Methanotorris formicicus Mc-S-70: one gene and its partners. The main gene of each other region encodes a partner of the protein of the gene in region 3 in a complex. Links are inferred from orthologs where the notes say so. Each region holds a gene or a part of one and is shown on either strand. Other genes may lie near its edges.

Evidence for each region.
Region 1: METFODRAFT_RS03020 (region 3) and METFODRAFT_RS04560 share a complex: the UniProt entries of both Methanocaldococcus jannaschii proteins name them as parts of the 50S ribosomal subunit. The link is inferred for Methanotorris formicicus Mc-S-70 from one-to-one orthologs.
Region 2: METFODRAFT_RS03020 (region 3) and rpl7ae share a complex: the UniProt entries of both Methanocaldococcus jannaschii proteins name them as parts of the 50S ribosomal subunit. The link is inferred for Methanotorris formicicus Mc-S-70 from one-to-one orthologs.

The regions. Positions count from the first base shown.
Region 1 is NZ_AGJL01000020.1:6,279-10,394, reverse strand. Bases 1,254-4,116 are described here. They hold METFODRAFT_RS04560 (50S ribosomal protein L24e), read right to left. Parts: upstream 2,859-4,116; coding sequence 2,649-2,858; downstream 1,254-2,648. Other genes in these bases: cobK (precorrin-6A reductase), read left to right, coding at 3,875-4,116; rpl7ae (50S ribosomal protein L7Ae), read right to left, coding at 3,192-3,545; METFODRAFT_RS04555 (30S ribosomal protein S28e), read right to left, coding at 2,888-3,115; dapB (4-hydroxy-tetrahydrodipicolinate reductase), read left to right, coding at 1,766-2,590; METFODRAFT_RS11470 (hypothetical protein), read right to left, coding at 1,254-1,478. In the rest of the region: thpR (RNA 2',3'-cyclic phosphodiesterase), read right to left, coding at 1-421; METFODRAFT_RS10050 (Trm112 family protein), read right to left, coding at 434-586; METFODRAFT_RS10045 (hypothetical protein), read right to left, coding at 712-915; METFODRAFT_RS04575 (hypothetical protein), read right to left, coding at 962-1,165; more of METFODRAFT_RS11470, read right to left, coding at 1,209-1,253. UniProt on the Methanocaldococcus jannaschii protein: Binds to the 23S rRNA.
Region 2 is NZ_AGJL01000020.1:1,166-8,526, reverse strand. The notes cover bases 1-2,705. They hold rpl7ae (50S ribosomal protein L7Ae), read right to left. Parts: upstream 1,678-2,705; coding sequence 1,324-1,677; downstream 1-1,323. Other genes in these bases: cobK (precorrin-6A reductase), read left to right, coding at 2,007-2,705; METFODRAFT_RS04555 (30S ribosomal protein S28e), read right to left, coding at 1,020-1,247; METFODRAFT_RS04560 (50S ribosomal protein L24e), read right to left, coding at 781-990; dapB (4-hydroxy-tetrahydrodipicolinate reductase), read left to right, coding at 1-722. Outside these bases: more of cobK, read left to right, coding at 2,706-2,750; METFODRAFT_RS04540 (cation diffusion facilitator family transporter), read left to right, coding at 2,811-4,004; METFODRAFT_RS04535 (molybdopterin molybdotransferase MoeA), read right to left, coding at 4,011-5,138. UniProt on the Methanocaldococcus jannaschii protein: Multifunctional RNA-binding protein that recognizes the K-turn motif in ribosomal RNA, the RNA component of RNase P, box H/ACA, box C/D and box C'/D' sRNAs.
Region 3 is NZ_AGJL01000012.1:296-4,336, forward strand. What follows is about bases 1,179-4,041. They hold METFODRAFT_RS03020 (50S ribosomal protein L22), read left to right. Parts: upstream 1,179-2,310; coding sequence 2,311-2,772; downstream 2,773-4,041. Other genes in these bases: mfnE ([5-(aminomethyl)furan-3-yl]methyl phosphate kinase), read left to right, coding at 1,179-1,556; METFODRAFT_RS03010 (zinc finger domain-containing protein), read left to right, coding at 1,586-1,750; METFODRAFT_RS03015 (elongation factor 1-beta), read left to right, coding at 1,783-2,052; METFODRAFT_RS03025 (30S ribosomal protein S3), read left to right, coding at 2,783-3,409; rpmC (50S ribosomal protein L29), read left to right, coding at 3,472-3,681. Outside these bases: METFODRAFT_RS02995 (4Fe-4S dicluster domain-containing protein), read left to right, coding at 1-236; METFODRAFT_RS03000 (radical SAM protein), read left to right, coding at 233-910; more of mfnE, read left to right, coding at 930-1,178. UniProt on the Methanocaldococcus jannaschii protein: This protein binds specifically to 23S rRNA. It makes multiple contacts with different domains of the 23S rRNA in the assembled 50S subunit and ribosome.

The DNA of each region.
Region 1 (4,116 bases), on a different replicon or contig from region 3:
TTTTTTTATGTTTTTCAATTTTATCCTTTAATGTTTTTTTATTTTCAATAAACTTCACCCTTCCAATAGTTACATGGGGAATATATTCTTTTTCTTTTTTAAATCCAATCTCTGAAAGTTTTTCATCAACTTCTTTAAATAAATCAACCAAATTTGTAGATCCTAACCAAATAACTCTTATGTAATTTTCGTTCGGAAAGACACCAATATTCTTAATCTTTACTTTAATTGGACTTATTGATAAATCCAAATTTTTAATTCTTTCTACTGTTTCCCCATCAATCTCCCCAAGGAATTTGATGGTTATGTGCAAGTTTTCCTTTTCCACCAACTTTATACCTTTAATCTTAAAATACTTCTTCACTTCCTCTATCCTGTCTTTTATCTCTCCTGGTAAATCAATGGCTATGAAGCACCTCATTTTATCATCCTATTAATTTTTTAACAGTATCAGGATTCCATCAACAATATCAAATATCCTTTTGCAGGATTTGCATATTAGTTGGTTTTTTTCTTTTATGTATTCCAAATCTCCCCCACAATAAGGGCATTGAAGAATACTTAAATACTTTCCTATCCAATCCATAAACTCACCAATACTCATAATTACAATTCCTTTTCAAAAATTTGTTATGCTAAAACTCATAAACGACATAAACATTTATGGAAAATTATATATTTAACCGTAATTCCCATCACAAATTTAAATATTTATTTAATTGAATTAACTTCATCTAACACTTTAAGATTATAAGCGATTGTGAAGAGTAAGAGCTTAACACTCAGCCCTTTCTTGCTTACAGCGTGAATATGCTTAGAAAACATCGCAACTAACTTTGAGAAGTTGGTCTCAATGCTTTTTCTCAACTTATTCAATATTTTATACTTTGTTCTCTCTATAAACGATTTAATCATGTTTTCGCTTGCGGTAGCAAGCGAGTAGCAAACTCGAAGAGTTTGCCTAATTTCTTTTTATCGCTTCGAAATAAACTTTCCCCTGCCTTAATAAGTTTTCGAAGCCCTTATCTATATATCCTTTGTCTCCGATTATACTGCAGTTCATAAATTCCCGAACAAACCCTCTAAAATTTTCTTTTAGAATGTCCAAATCATGCTGATTTGCAGGATTTATGGATATCAACATTAGATACAACCCATCGGTAATATAAGTTGCTTTGTATCCATAATACCACAGTCTTTTCGATGGGTTATATCCAACACTGCCGTTTTTTTAATAAGTTCCGAGTATCCAATTTTTTCATGTCTTCCCTTCTTACGGATTTTTTCGTTTCAATTGGGATTGTATCTATGAATAATAAACAATTTTTGTTTAGGAAAGTCTTTTGAATCTCGAATAAAAGTTGTTCATATCTATTTATTCGTTCAACAATCTTGTTATATCTAATTTTTGTAAATAGTCCTAAATATTCGATTAGTATTTCATAACCCCTCTTATAAACTCCCGAAAAGTATATCATACAAAGAACCGAAAAGATTATTAAGTCTAAGAGAGATATTTTCTCTCTGCGTGTGTATGGCGATTTGTATTTGACGACTATTAGGTAAAACTTAGCTCGCATAAGATTTATTAAACGCTTAATTCTCGGAATTTTAGATTTATCTACGATGTTATTACCTCCAACTATTTTTTTGTAGTAATCTATAATCATATAGTTATATATTTATCTATTTGATGGGAACTACCGTATCTAAAATTTAAATAGGAGATATGTTATATACTACTTAGAAAAAAGGGTGTGATTTTATGATAAAGGTTGCAGTAACTGGAGCATTGGGAAGAATGGGAAGCAACATTATAAAAACCATTTGCGAGCAAGAGGATATGGAAGTTGTTGCGGCAATAGAAGTTCCAAACCACCCAAAGAAGGGAGAAGATGTTGGGGAACTTATAGGTATTGGAAAAATAGGGGTTCCTCTCTCAACCTTTGATGAGTTAGACAAGGTTTTGAAGGAAACAAAACCAGATGTCTTAGTTGATTTTACAATAGCACATGCATGCGTTGAGACGGTGAAAATAGCAACAAAAAATAAAGTTAAATTAGTCATTGGAACAACAGGGTTTACTGAGGAGCAGAAAAAAGAGATAGAAGATGCAATAAAAGAAAATAACGTCTCTGCTGTAATTTCCCAAAACTTTGCAATTGGGGTGAATATCTTCTTCAAGACATTGGAGTTTTTGGCTAAGAAGTTAGGGCACTACGATATTGAGATTGTTGAGATGCACCATAGGTTTAAGAAGGATGCGCCAAGTGGAACTGCACTGAGGGTGGCAGAGATAATAAAAGAAAATAGAGAGATTAAGAGCGAATATGTATTTGGAAGGTATGGTATGGTTGGGGAGAGAAAAAAGGAAGAAATTGGAATCCACGCTTTAAGGGGAGGAGATGTTGTAGGAGACCATACTGTTATATTTGCAGGAGATGGGGAGAGGGTAGAACTAATCCACAAAGCAAGTAGTAGGCAGGCATTTGTAAATGGAGTTATCTTAGCGATAAGATTTATCGTTGATAAAAAAGTGGGTATATACAATACCTTTGATGTGTTGGGTTTGAATGAGATTAAATTTTAATTTTATTATTTTTAAATTTTAAAAAGAACAAAAAAGCAAATTAAAAATAGAAAAGCCATTATTGACTTTTGCTTTGTTTTCTACTTTCTTTGATTTTATGGTATGTTAATGTCCACTTAACTTTTCTTGGGACTCTTCCCATCTTGTAGTTCTTTTCACACTTTGATGAGCAGAAATACAAGACTGAACCGTCTTTTTTTACCATTATCTTGCCTGTACCTGGTTCGATTTCTCTTTCACAAAAACTACAAACTTTCCATTCTGCCATACTATAACCTCCAATTTGGGGTTTTAAATTTATCTTCTCTTACCTAATGGTTTTGCTTCTCTTTCTGTCTCTCTCAACATTACGATATCTCCAATTCTAACCGGACCTTTAATGTTTCTTGTTAAAACTCTCCCTGCGTCCTTTCCACCTAAAATTTTGCACCTTACCTGTGTAATTTCACCAGTGACTCCTGTTCTCCCAATTATTTGGATAACCTCTGCTGCAACAGCATCTTTATACACCATGTCATCTGACATCCTTAATCACCTTAAATAAAAATTATTTAATAAATGTCGATCAAAATCCAAAATTATAAAATAATAATATTTTTATTTATTGTTTCAATGCATCGACTTTTTCAACCAAATCTTTTAATTCATTTGCATTTCCTTCGTTTACAATAGCAACTGATGATGCTGAAACTTCTAAACCTGCTGCTTTTCCTAATTCTTGTTTTGATGCTACGTATGTGTATGGAATTCCTTTTTCTTCACACAATGGTGGAAGATGAGCAACAATTTCTTCTGGTTGAACATCTTCTGCAATTACAACAAGTTTAGCAATTCCTTTTTCAACTGCTTTTGTAACTTCGTTTGCTCCTTTTTTAATTTTCTCTGCATTTGAAACTGCTTTGTATGTGAGTTCTTGGATTTCTTCTGGAACTTTAAATTTTACATGGATAGCCATGCATATAACCTCCTTCATTTTTTACATTTAAAAGTGTTATTGTCATCCGGATTATAGTCGTGTGCGGAATTTTTAAACGTGTTTTACATGCTTAGAAGTTATTATGGGGTTTATGCATCTTTTAAATTTGAAATACTCCAATAGTTATTAAATTTTTTTGCAAGTACCTTTAACGCACACGACCATATATGCCCACTCGTATCATCATGGTTATAAAAGAGTGGCAATAACCTTATATACTCAAAAGTAGTATATATTTGTTATGGTTATTGTATAGTCGTTTGCAGAATTAAAAGAAAGATATTCTAAAAATATTTAAAAGTGGGATTATGAAGAGGATACTAATAATGGGCGGTACAAGTGATGCAAATAGGATAGCAAAAAAATTAAAGGAACTTGATGATTTGTTTTTAATTACTACAACAACAACAGATTTTGGTGGAGATATTGCAAAGAAATATGCTGATGTTGTTATATCAAAGCCCCTCGATAAAGATGCATTGAAAAATGTTATTTTAGATTATTCTGTTGATTTATTGATTGATGCTACACATCCTTTTGCAGTAATGGC
Region 2 (7,361 bases), on a different replicon or contig from region 3:
TTCCAAACCACCCAAAGAAGGGAGAAGATGTTGGGGAACTTATAGGTATTGGAAAAATAGGGGTTCCTCTCTCAACCTTTGATGAGTTAGACAAGGTTTTGAAGGAAACAAAACCAGATGTCTTAGTTGATTTTACAATAGCACATGCATGCGTTGAGACGGTGAAAATAGCAACAAAAAATAAAGTTAAATTAGTCATTGGAACAACAGGGTTTACTGAGGAGCAGAAAAAAGAGATAGAAGATGCAATAAAAGAAAATAACGTCTCTGCTGTAATTTCCCAAAACTTTGCAATTGGGGTGAATATCTTCTTCAAGACATTGGAGTTTTTGGCTAAGAAGTTAGGGCACTACGATATTGAGATTGTTGAGATGCACCATAGGTTTAAGAAGGATGCGCCAAGTGGAACTGCACTGAGGGTGGCAGAGATAATAAAAGAAAATAGAGAGATTAAGAGCGAATATGTATTTGGAAGGTATGGTATGGTTGGGGAGAGAAAAAAGGAAGAAATTGGAATCCACGCTTTAAGGGGAGGAGATGTTGTAGGAGACCATACTGTTATATTTGCAGGAGATGGGGAGAGGGTAGAACTAATCCACAAAGCAAGTAGTAGGCAGGCATTTGTAAATGGAGTTATCTTAGCGATAAGATTTATCGTTGATAAAAAAGTGGGTATATACAATACCTTTGATGTGTTGGGTTTGAATGAGATTAAATTTTAATTTTATTATTTTTAAATTTTAAAAAGAACAAAAAAGCAAATTAAAAATAGAAAAGCCATTATTGACTTTTGCTTTGTTTTCTACTTTCTTTGATTTTATGGTATGTTAATGTCCACTTAACTTTTCTTGGGACTCTTCCCATCTTGTAGTTCTTTTCACACTTTGATGAGCAGAAATACAAGACTGAACCGTCTTTTTTTACCATTATCTTGCCTGTACCTGGTTCGATTTCTCTTTCACAAAAACTACAAACTTTCCATTCTGCCATACTATAACCTCCAATTTGGGGTTTTAAATTTATCTTCTCTTACCTAATGGTTTTGCTTCTCTTTCTGTCTCTCTCAACATTACGATATCTCCAATTCTAACCGGACCTTTAATGTTTCTTGTTAAAACTCTCCCTGCGTCCTTTCCACCTAAAATTTTGCACCTTACCTGTGTAATTTCACCAGTGACTCCTGTTCTCCCAATTATTTGGATAACCTCTGCTGCAACAGCATCTTTATACACCATGTCATCTGACATCCTTAATCACCTTAAATAAAAATTATTTAATAAATGTCGATCAAAATCCAAAATTATAAAATAATAATATTTTTATTTATTGTTTCAATGCATCGACTTTTTCAACCAAATCTTTTAATTCATTTGCATTTCCTTCGTTTACAATAGCAACTGATGATGCTGAAACTTCTAAACCTGCTGCTTTTCCTAATTCTTGTTTTGATGCTACGTATGTGTATGGAATTCCTTTTTCTTCACACAATGGTGGAAGATGAGCAACAATTTCTTCTGGTTGAACATCTTCTGCAATTACAACAAGTTTAGCAATTCCTTTTTCAACTGCTTTTGTAACTTCGTTTGCTCCTTTTTTAATTTTCTCTGCATTTGAAACTGCTTTGTATGTGAGTTCTTGGATTTCTTCTGGAACTTTAAATTTTACATGGATAGCCATGCATATAACCTCCTTCATTTTTTACATTTAAAAGTGTTATTGTCATCCGGATTATAGTCGTGTGCGGAATTTTTAAACGTGTTTTACATGCTTAGAAGTTATTATGGGGTTTATGCATCTTTTAAATTTGAAATACTCCAATAGTTATTAAATTTTTTTGCAAGTACCTTTAACGCACACGACCATATATGCCCACTCGTATCATCATGGTTATAAAAGAGTGGCAATAACCTTATATACTCAAAAGTAGTATATATTTGTTATGGTTATTGTATAGTCGTTTGCAGAATTAAAAGAAAGATATTCTAAAAATATTTAAAAGTGGGATTATGAAGAGGATACTAATAATGGGCGGTACAAGTGATGCAAATAGGATAGCAAAAAAATTAAAGGAACTTGATGATTTGTTTTTAATTACTACAACAACAACAGATTTTGGTGGAGATATTGCAAAGAAATATGCTGATGTTGTTATATCAAAGCCCCTCGATAAAGATGCATTGAAAAATGTTATTTTAGATTATTCTGTTGATTTATTGATTGATGCTACACATCCTTTTGCAGTAATGGCAAGTAAAAATGCCATAGAAGTGGCAAAAGAACTAAATATTAAATATATAAGATATGAGAGACCTTTAGAAAAATTTAAACATCCAAACATAATTTATGTAAAGGACTTTGAGGAGGCGTCTAAGAAGGCATTGGGGATAAGTGATAAAAAGATATTCCACATGGCAGGAATTAAGAATTTAAAGATTGTTGTTGATATTGTGGGAAGAGATAGGGTAGTAGCAAGAATCCTTCCCACTTCCATAAATAAGGCATTAGAACTTCTACCTCCTCAAAATATCGTTGCCATGCAGGGTGTTTTTTCAAAGGAATTGAATAAATATCTTATATTAGATTACAATTGCGATGTTATTATAACCAAAGAAAGCGGGGATAGTGGAGGATTTAAGGAGAAGATTTTAGGAACTTTGGAGGCAGATGCTATGGCAGTAGTTGTTGAAAGGCCTAAGATTGATTATCCAATAGTTTTTAATGATACCGATTCATTGATAAGGTATTTATAAAATCTTTACAAGAGGTTTTGGAATATGAACAAAGTCATAGACCTTAAAAAAGGGGAACGAGTGGCAGTAGTAAGTGCCATACTAACCTTTGCCATTGCATTATTAAAGGGGGTGGTTGGATACATATCTGGAAGTATTGCACTTATGGCTGATGCTCTGCACTCATTTTCAGACGTTTTAGGTCCGATTGCGGTTTATATAGGGTTGAAATTTGCTCAAAAAGATCCAAATGAGAGGTTTCCTTATGGATACTATAGGGCAGAGACATTAGCATCATTGGCTGTTTCCTTTTTGATATTCGTTACTGGAATTGAAACACTTAGGGAATCTATTGAGAGAATAACTAATCCAACAACAATATCTCATCCTTTTGCAGCAGTATTGGCATTATTAATATCTTTGGCAGTTGTCTATTACTTATACAAATATAAGGAAAAAGTGGGCAGGGAAATACATTCCCAAGCACTTATGGGAGAGGGACAACATTCATTGGTTGATTTTTACACATCAATAGCAGCATTAATTGCAATAATTAGTTCTTATTTTGGATTTACAATAATAGAACCAATTGTGGGGGCAATTATAAGTATTGCTGTAATTCTATTGGGAATAAATTTAATGAAGACGGATATTTTAATGTTGATGGATTTTTGTGATGAGGAGGTTGTAGAGGAAATAAGGAAAACAGTATTGGATGTTAAGGGTGTTGAAGGAGTCCATAACCTAAAGGCAAGAAAAGCAGGGCCATTTATGTTTTGTGAGATGCACATTGAGGTTGATGAGAATCTATCATTTAAAGAGGCACATAGAATTTCTGATGACGTTGTAGATAAGATAAGGGAAAACATTAAGAATATTGATTCAATAACCATTCATATCGATCCAATTAAAATGAAAAAAATTAGAATTGCTGTTCCAATAGAAAGTGCAGATAAAGATCGATTCAAATCAAAAATAAATAAGAAATTTGCCTTTTCCCCTTATTTTATGTTCGTTGATGTATCTGATGGAAAAATAACAAACTCATTTATAAAAGAAAATCCTGCTAAGAATTTGGAAAAGAAGAAGGGTATTGAAACAGCCAACTTTTTAATAGACAATGATGTTGATGTTGTTATTGTGAAAGATATTGGCATGGGCTCCTACAATGCATTGAGAAATAAATATGCAAGAGTGGTGAAAACAGAAGAAAATACTGTAGAGGAAGCGATTAACGAATTCTTGGAATGTTCAAAAAATAACATAGATGATTAAATTTATTCAAAAAATCCAAACCTGCACAGTATCTCCCTCATTCTTTTTTAGTTCATGTTCTTTTATTATAGCAAGTCCATCTGCATCTAATATTGAGGTGATTATGTTTGAGCCCTTAAATATTGGATAGGCGATGCCATTTTTTAATTTTACAGGCCTTAGGTATAAGAAATCTGGTTCGGATGTTATTTTTTCAGACAACTTTGCCTTAATAATTCTTCTTTTGTAGGTTCTATGCGTCATTCTCATCAAAAAAGGAAGTAAAAACACATAACTACAAATTAAGCAAGACACCACATTACCAGGCATACAGAAAATGGGTTTTTTATTTATTTTCCCAAATAGCATTGGCATCCCTGGACGCATCTTAATCTTATGGAATAATATCTTTCCCAAATCATCCACAACTTTTGGAAGAAAATCCCTTTCTCCAACAGAGACTCCACCAGAGGTTACAATAATATCACATTTTTTTGATGCTTTAATTATTTTCTCCCTTATAATGTCAAATTCATCCCTAACGAGCCCTAAAAATATCGGCTCACACTTTGCTTTTTTTACAACCTCTGCAATTGTTTTTGAGTTTACATCCTTAGTCATCTTAAATAACTCATTTCCAGTTGAAATAATCCCAACTTTTGGAGTTTTATAAACCTTTACTTCATCAATTCCCAATCCTGCTAAAACCCCAATATTCCTTTCATTTATCAAAGTTCCTTTTTTTAAAACAATATCTCCTTTTTTAACATCACATCCTTTTTTTGAAATTCCTTCAATTCTATCAAAACTTACAACAACTATTTTATTTCCAACTCTTACTGTATTTTCAATGGGAATTATATATTTTGTGTTCTTTGGAACCTTCCCACCCGTAGCAACTGAAACACATTCGTTTCCTTTTATTTCCAAATTTTTATTATCTCCAGCAAAAACTTCATCAATTAAAATATACTCATCTAAAAGTTCAGTAACTGCATAACCATCAATATCACTCCTATCAAACCTTGGGATGTCTATATTGCTTCTTATATCCTCTGCTAAAACTCTGCCATAAGATTCCTCTATTTTAATATATCCGGTTTTATTAAAATGAAATTTGCCTAAAATTTTTTCTGCTTCTTTGAGTGAAATCATAACATCACCGTAATTATAAATAGTTATTTTTGTTCAAAATATTAATTAAAATTAGTTACTAAACCTTATAAAAAAATAATAAAGTGGATACGCCTCCCTTGAAGGGTTCGGCGTATCCTAAAGACGTTTCTTGAGGCTGGACTTCCTGGCTCAAATTTTAGTTTTTCTTTCCTTCTTTAATCTCCTTAACTTTTTCAAATATCTGCCTTAAGGTGTCTTCATTGCTCTTTGTGAATGGGAATGGTGATGTTGTGAATGGCTTTGCATATATTGGGAAACCATCAAATCTATAGAAAGTAGATCCACACTCCATTCCATCAATAACTCCTGGTAAGATAACATCTGAAGCGTAAGGTGTTGGACCGGGAGCAATGTCGATGCAAACCATTGGAATCTCATTTAAATACTTTGCACAATCTCTTGGTGTGTGGGCTACTATATCTGCTGCAACTACTAAGATAGCATCAATCTCCCTCTCTCTTAACACATCAGCAAACGTAAACTCTCCAGGGTTGTATCTTGGATAACCTCTCGCGAAATCTATACCGTAAGGATAGCCATACATGTATGAAGCAACTTGGTTAAATCCATTGACGTTGCAGTGCCCTCTCAAAGCTCCTATAGCACACTTTGTGTATTTGTTTAACTCTCTAACTAATGTCAATATAATTTCTATATTCCTATACCCTCCTCTTGATGCTGGTAACCCTAAGCCTCCATAAATCTTTACAAACTTTGCATTTTTCATCCACTCAACCATCTCTTCCATAACTTCAATTGGCACTCCAGTTATCTTCTCAACGCTGTGGTGGGGCTTTTTACCCCTCAATATTGTTAGTAAAGCAGAGAATAACTCATAATCAGTGTTTGGTTTTAATTGAACATGTAAATCTGCCAACTTTGCAGTATCTGTTTTTCTTGGGTCAACAACAACTATTTTTCTGTCCTTTCTTCCTCTCTCAGTCCAATAACCTCTTGCAAAGACTGAATATCTGCTCATGTGTCTTGGGTGGGAGTGCATTGGGTTACATCCCCAGAAGATTATTAAATCAGCCCTATTCTTAACCTCTCCAGCGGTGCAGCCAGGAAGTCCAGCCTCTTGAATCCCCATTAATGTTGGCCCGTGTCATATTGTTGAGTTTGAATCAGCAACTCCTCCAAGATATTCAGCCATGTGCAATCCAACGATATGTGCCTCTGCTGATGTCTCAGCACCCATAAATAAGAGTGGTCTTTTTGCATTGCCTAAGATCTCTGCTGCTTTATTTATTGCTTCTTCCCAACTAACTTTAATAAACTCCCCATTTTTCTTTATCATTGGTTCTCTTATTCTGTGTGGACTTACAACTTCTTGAAACTTTGGTGCTCCTTCCCTACACACATTCCTTGCAATTATCTCTTGCTTTTCTTCATCATACCAAACTTCTATATCATCACACGCCATCCCACAGACAGGACAAGTTATGCCCCTAAAAACTTTCATAGCCATAACTCTCACCCATATATCTTTTTCATAATCTCTTCAGCGGTTAGTATCTCAGCTTTTTCTTTAACTGGCTCAACATATACATAACACCCCTTATAGAGTGGAGAACCCATTGATTCTGTGTATGAGCCAATAACAATATTAGCCCAAATAGACCTTGGAATAAAGACGGTTCCCTCTTGGAGAGAATCATCAGGAATGGCTTTTAGTGTTATGCATGATTTCTTATCTTCGCTAATTACATTCACATACTCTGGCTCTCCAAGGTGGACATAGTCTTTTGGGTGGATATAGCAGACAGCACACTCTTTAACATATTTTTCAGTAAACTTCTTTCCTCCTTTGATAATTTCCCCTTGCACAACGGTGCTTCCTGTGTTAAGGAGGGCTTTAATTCCTCCATCATATCTGTAACCTTCATAGCATTCATACAACTCAGGCTCTATCAATCCAAGGTTTTTTTCTTTTAAAGCGTAGAGTTTTCCTTTTGGATTTCTTTTTATTGCATAATCTCCAACAAATTTAAGGAATTCTCCGTTAATTTGCATTCCATTGATGTTTATATCAACCTCTTCATTAGCAAACTCAAATCCTGGGGCAAAGAACCTTATTCTTCCACAAACAACAATATCTCCTTTTGACATCTCTACCCCAACAGCCCTTTCTGCGTTTCCCCCAATGTATATGAACCCACCATTTTGCCTAATACCGCAAAACTGCCCAACATTGCCTTTTAT
Region 3 (4,041 bases):
GAAAGAAAAGGAAAGAAATTCCATGGTTTCCAAAGGTAGATTATGAAAAATGCAAAAATTGTAAGAAATGTGTTGAATTTTGCCCTAAAGGTGTCTATGATATAGAAAATGGTAGAGTTACTGTTAAATACCCCTACAACTGCATAATCAACTGCAACGCCTGTTCTTATATGTGCTGTGAGAACAATGCCATAATCTTTCCAGAAAATAAAATAGAAAAAAGTGGTAATTTATGAAAATTGGTTATTTGAGTTTAAGTGATAAAATAACGGTTATGTGCTATGGTTGCAATTTTAAATGCAAAAACTGCTTTGTGAAGATGAAGAGCTTTAAAGAAATCCCTCCAGATGAACTATGTAATACAATTGATGATTTATGTCACAAAAACAATATAAATACTATTTTAATCGCCGGTGGTGAGCCAACGCTTCAAAGGGATTTGCCCGAATTTACAAAATATCTAAAAAATAAAGGTAAAAAAGTAATTTTAACCACAAATGGATATTATTTAAAGGATATTGTTGATGATTTATTTGTTGATGAAATACACGTTGATTTAAAGGCATTTGATGATGAAAAGCACAAATATCTAACTGGAAAATCAAATAAAAATGTTTTAAAATGCATAGAATACTTAGCAGATAAAAATTTCAACTTTGAAGTAGATACTGTCCTAATCCCCAATATTGTTGATGTTGATGAGATTGAAAAGATTGCAGAATTTTTAAGTAGATGGGATGTTAAGTATAGGATTATTGGATACACTCCATTTAACAATAATCTAAATGCACGAAAACCAACAAAGGAAGAACTTTTAAAGGCAAAAGAAATTGCAAAAAAATATTTAAGTGATGTATCAACATCCTTAGATTTTAGGAGGCATAAGGCATCTAAAAAAATAATACTATAAAAGTTAAAAAAGTGAAACCATGCTAATAAAAATAGGGGGTAGTTTAACATATCATGCAGAAAAATTATTAAATGAATTAAAAAAAATAGAGAAGCCAATAATTATTATTCCTGGAGGAGGAGAGTTTGCCAATGTTGTTAGGAAACTCTACGAAAAGACAAATTTAAATGACAGAGGGGCGCATAAACTTGCAACTCTCTGTGTTGATTTGATGGGGATGTATTTTTCAGAGATTTCTTGCATAGAAACAACAGATAATCTTTTTGATGCAAAGAGGATATTGGAAAAAAATGGTAAAGTTATCTTTTTACCTTCAAAATTAGTCCTTTCGACTGATGAATTACCCCACTCTTGGGATGTAACATCTGATACAATAGCATTGTATGTGGCAAAGTTCTTAAACTTGAAGGAAATAATAGTTGCGACTGATGTTGATGGGGTATATGATAAATATCCTGGAGGGAAATTATTAAATACTATAAGTGCAAAAGACATTAGAGGTTTCACGTCTGTTGATAAACACTTACCCCAACTACTTATAAAATATAAAATGAACTGTTATGTAGTGAATGGGAAACATCCTGAGAGAATAATTAATTTATTAAACGGAAAAATGAGTATATGCACAAAAATAACATGGTTTTAACAATATCATAAAATAAAAATGGTGGTAGGATGAAATACAGGTGTATATCATGCAATGCTGAAATTGCTCCAAGAGAGTATGCGACAAGGTTCCCATGCCCAAACTGTGGTAAAGTAGAGATAGTTAGATGTGAGAAATGCAGAAAATTAAGTAACCCATACAAGTGCCCAGAGTGTGGGTACGAAGGGCCATAAAGTTATAATATAATAAATAACAGGGTGAAATAATGGCGAAAGTTCTTGCTAAGATAAAAGTTATGCCAACAAGTCCAGAAGTAAACAAAGAGGAATTAAAAGAGAAAGTTAAAGAAACAGTAGAAAAAACAGATGCAATTTTTAGAGGAATCTCAGACGAACCATTGGCATTTGGTTTGTATGCAGTTTATGTTGTTGTAGAGATGGAAGAAAAAGAAGGAGGAACAGAAGAAATCGAAAAAGCATTGAGTGACTTGGGGGATGTAGAGAGTGTAGAAGTTGTCGAAGTATCACTTGCTTAAATTTAATATCAATTTAGTTTTATATGACATTCTTTTCTTTAAATTTATTTTAAATATGTTTAATTGACAATGGTAATATTCACTTAAAAATTAAATTTTTTATATCTATAACAAACACTATTTGGTGCATAATAAAATATATAAATAAGTTCAATTAAATAAAGAGAGTTATTAGGGTTTTGGTAAAAGAATTTTTATATATGGGTGTAAAACACGTTTACGGCATTATCATTTAGATTGAATTCTGAGGTGAATGGAATGGCAAAACTAAACTACAAAATAGATGTAGATCCTAACAAAACTGCAAGAGCAATGGGTAAGGCATTGAAAATCTCAAGAAAACATGCAATAGAAATCTGCAGGGAGTTAAATGGTATGAAGTTGGATGATGCTATCGAATATTTGAAAGATGTTATTGCATTAAAGAGGCATATTCCATTTAAGAGACACTGCAAGGATGTCCCACACAGAAAGGGTAAATTTGGATGGCATGCTGGTAGATACCCAGTAAAGGCATCAAGAGAAATCTTGAAAGTATTGGAAAATGCTAAGAAAAATGCAGAATACAAAGGTTTAAATGCTGAAAAATTGAGAATCAAGCACATCTCATCAAACAAAGGTCCAACAATCAAGAGATACATGCCAAGGGCATTTGGTAGAGCATCACCTAAGTTCCAAGAAACTGTCCATATACAAGTTATATTAGAAGAATACCACTAGGAGGGTTAGCATGATTGAGAGGATATTCGTAGATGACAATATCAAAGAGATGTTAATTGATGAGTACTTTAAAAAGGCATTAGCAAAGGCAGGATACAGCCACATGGAGATTAGAAAAACACCTATTGGAACAAAAATAACAATATATGCAGAGAAACCTGGTTTTGTCATTGGTAGAAGAGGAAAAAGAGTAAAAGAATTAACAGAAACTCTTGAAAACACATACAAAGTAGATAAACCACAAATTGAAGTTAAATCCATTGACGATCCAAACTTAGACCCAGAGGTAGTTGCACAGAAAATTGCATCCTCATTAGAAAGAGGAATGCACTTCAGAAGAGTCGCTCACGCAGCAGTTAGAAGAGTTATGAATGCAGGGGCAAAAGGTGTTGTTGTAATCATTTCTGGAAAATTAACTGGAGAGAGAGCAAGAACAGAAAAATTCATGGCTGGATACATGAAACACTGTGGAGATCCATCAGAAACACTTGTCAGAAAAGCATTTAAACTTGCTAAATTGAAGTTGGGAGTTATTGGTGTAACTGTAAAGATTATGCCACCAGATATTGTATTACCAGATGAAGTCATCATTAAAGATGAGGAAATTAAAGAAGTTTCTGAAGAGGTTATGGAATAAACCCCTCAAATATCTTTATAAATTTGTTTTTAGGACTTAACTTATTAATTGGGGTGAAAAACATGGCGATTTTAAGGGCAAATGAAATTAGAGAAATGAGTATAGAAGAGATGAGAGAAAAACTTGTGGAGTTAAAGAAGGAATTGTTAAAAGAAAATGTACACAAAGCAGTTGGTGGAGCACCTTCAAACCCTGGGAGAGTTAAAGAATTAAAAAGAACTATAGCAAGAATATTGACCATAATGAATGAAAAAAAGAAACAAATGCTCTAAATAAAATGACAGATATATTAAAATCCCAAACATAAATTATAAATACTAAGACCTCATGTTATTAAAATATTAGAAAGGCAGATAAAAAGTGAAATAATAAGAGGTGCAGTGATGCCCGAGATTTGTCCAGTATGTGGATTACCAAAAGATTTGTGTGTATGTGAAGAAATAGCAAAAGAAGAACAAAAAATAAAAGTATATGTTACAAAAAGAAGATTTGGAAAATTGATGACTATTATAGAGGGGTTTGACACCGACTTAATAGATATTAAAGAATTATCTAAAAAATTGAAAGATATCTGTGCCTGTGGAGGAACTGTAAAAGATAATGCTATCGAATTACAAGGAGACCATAGGAAG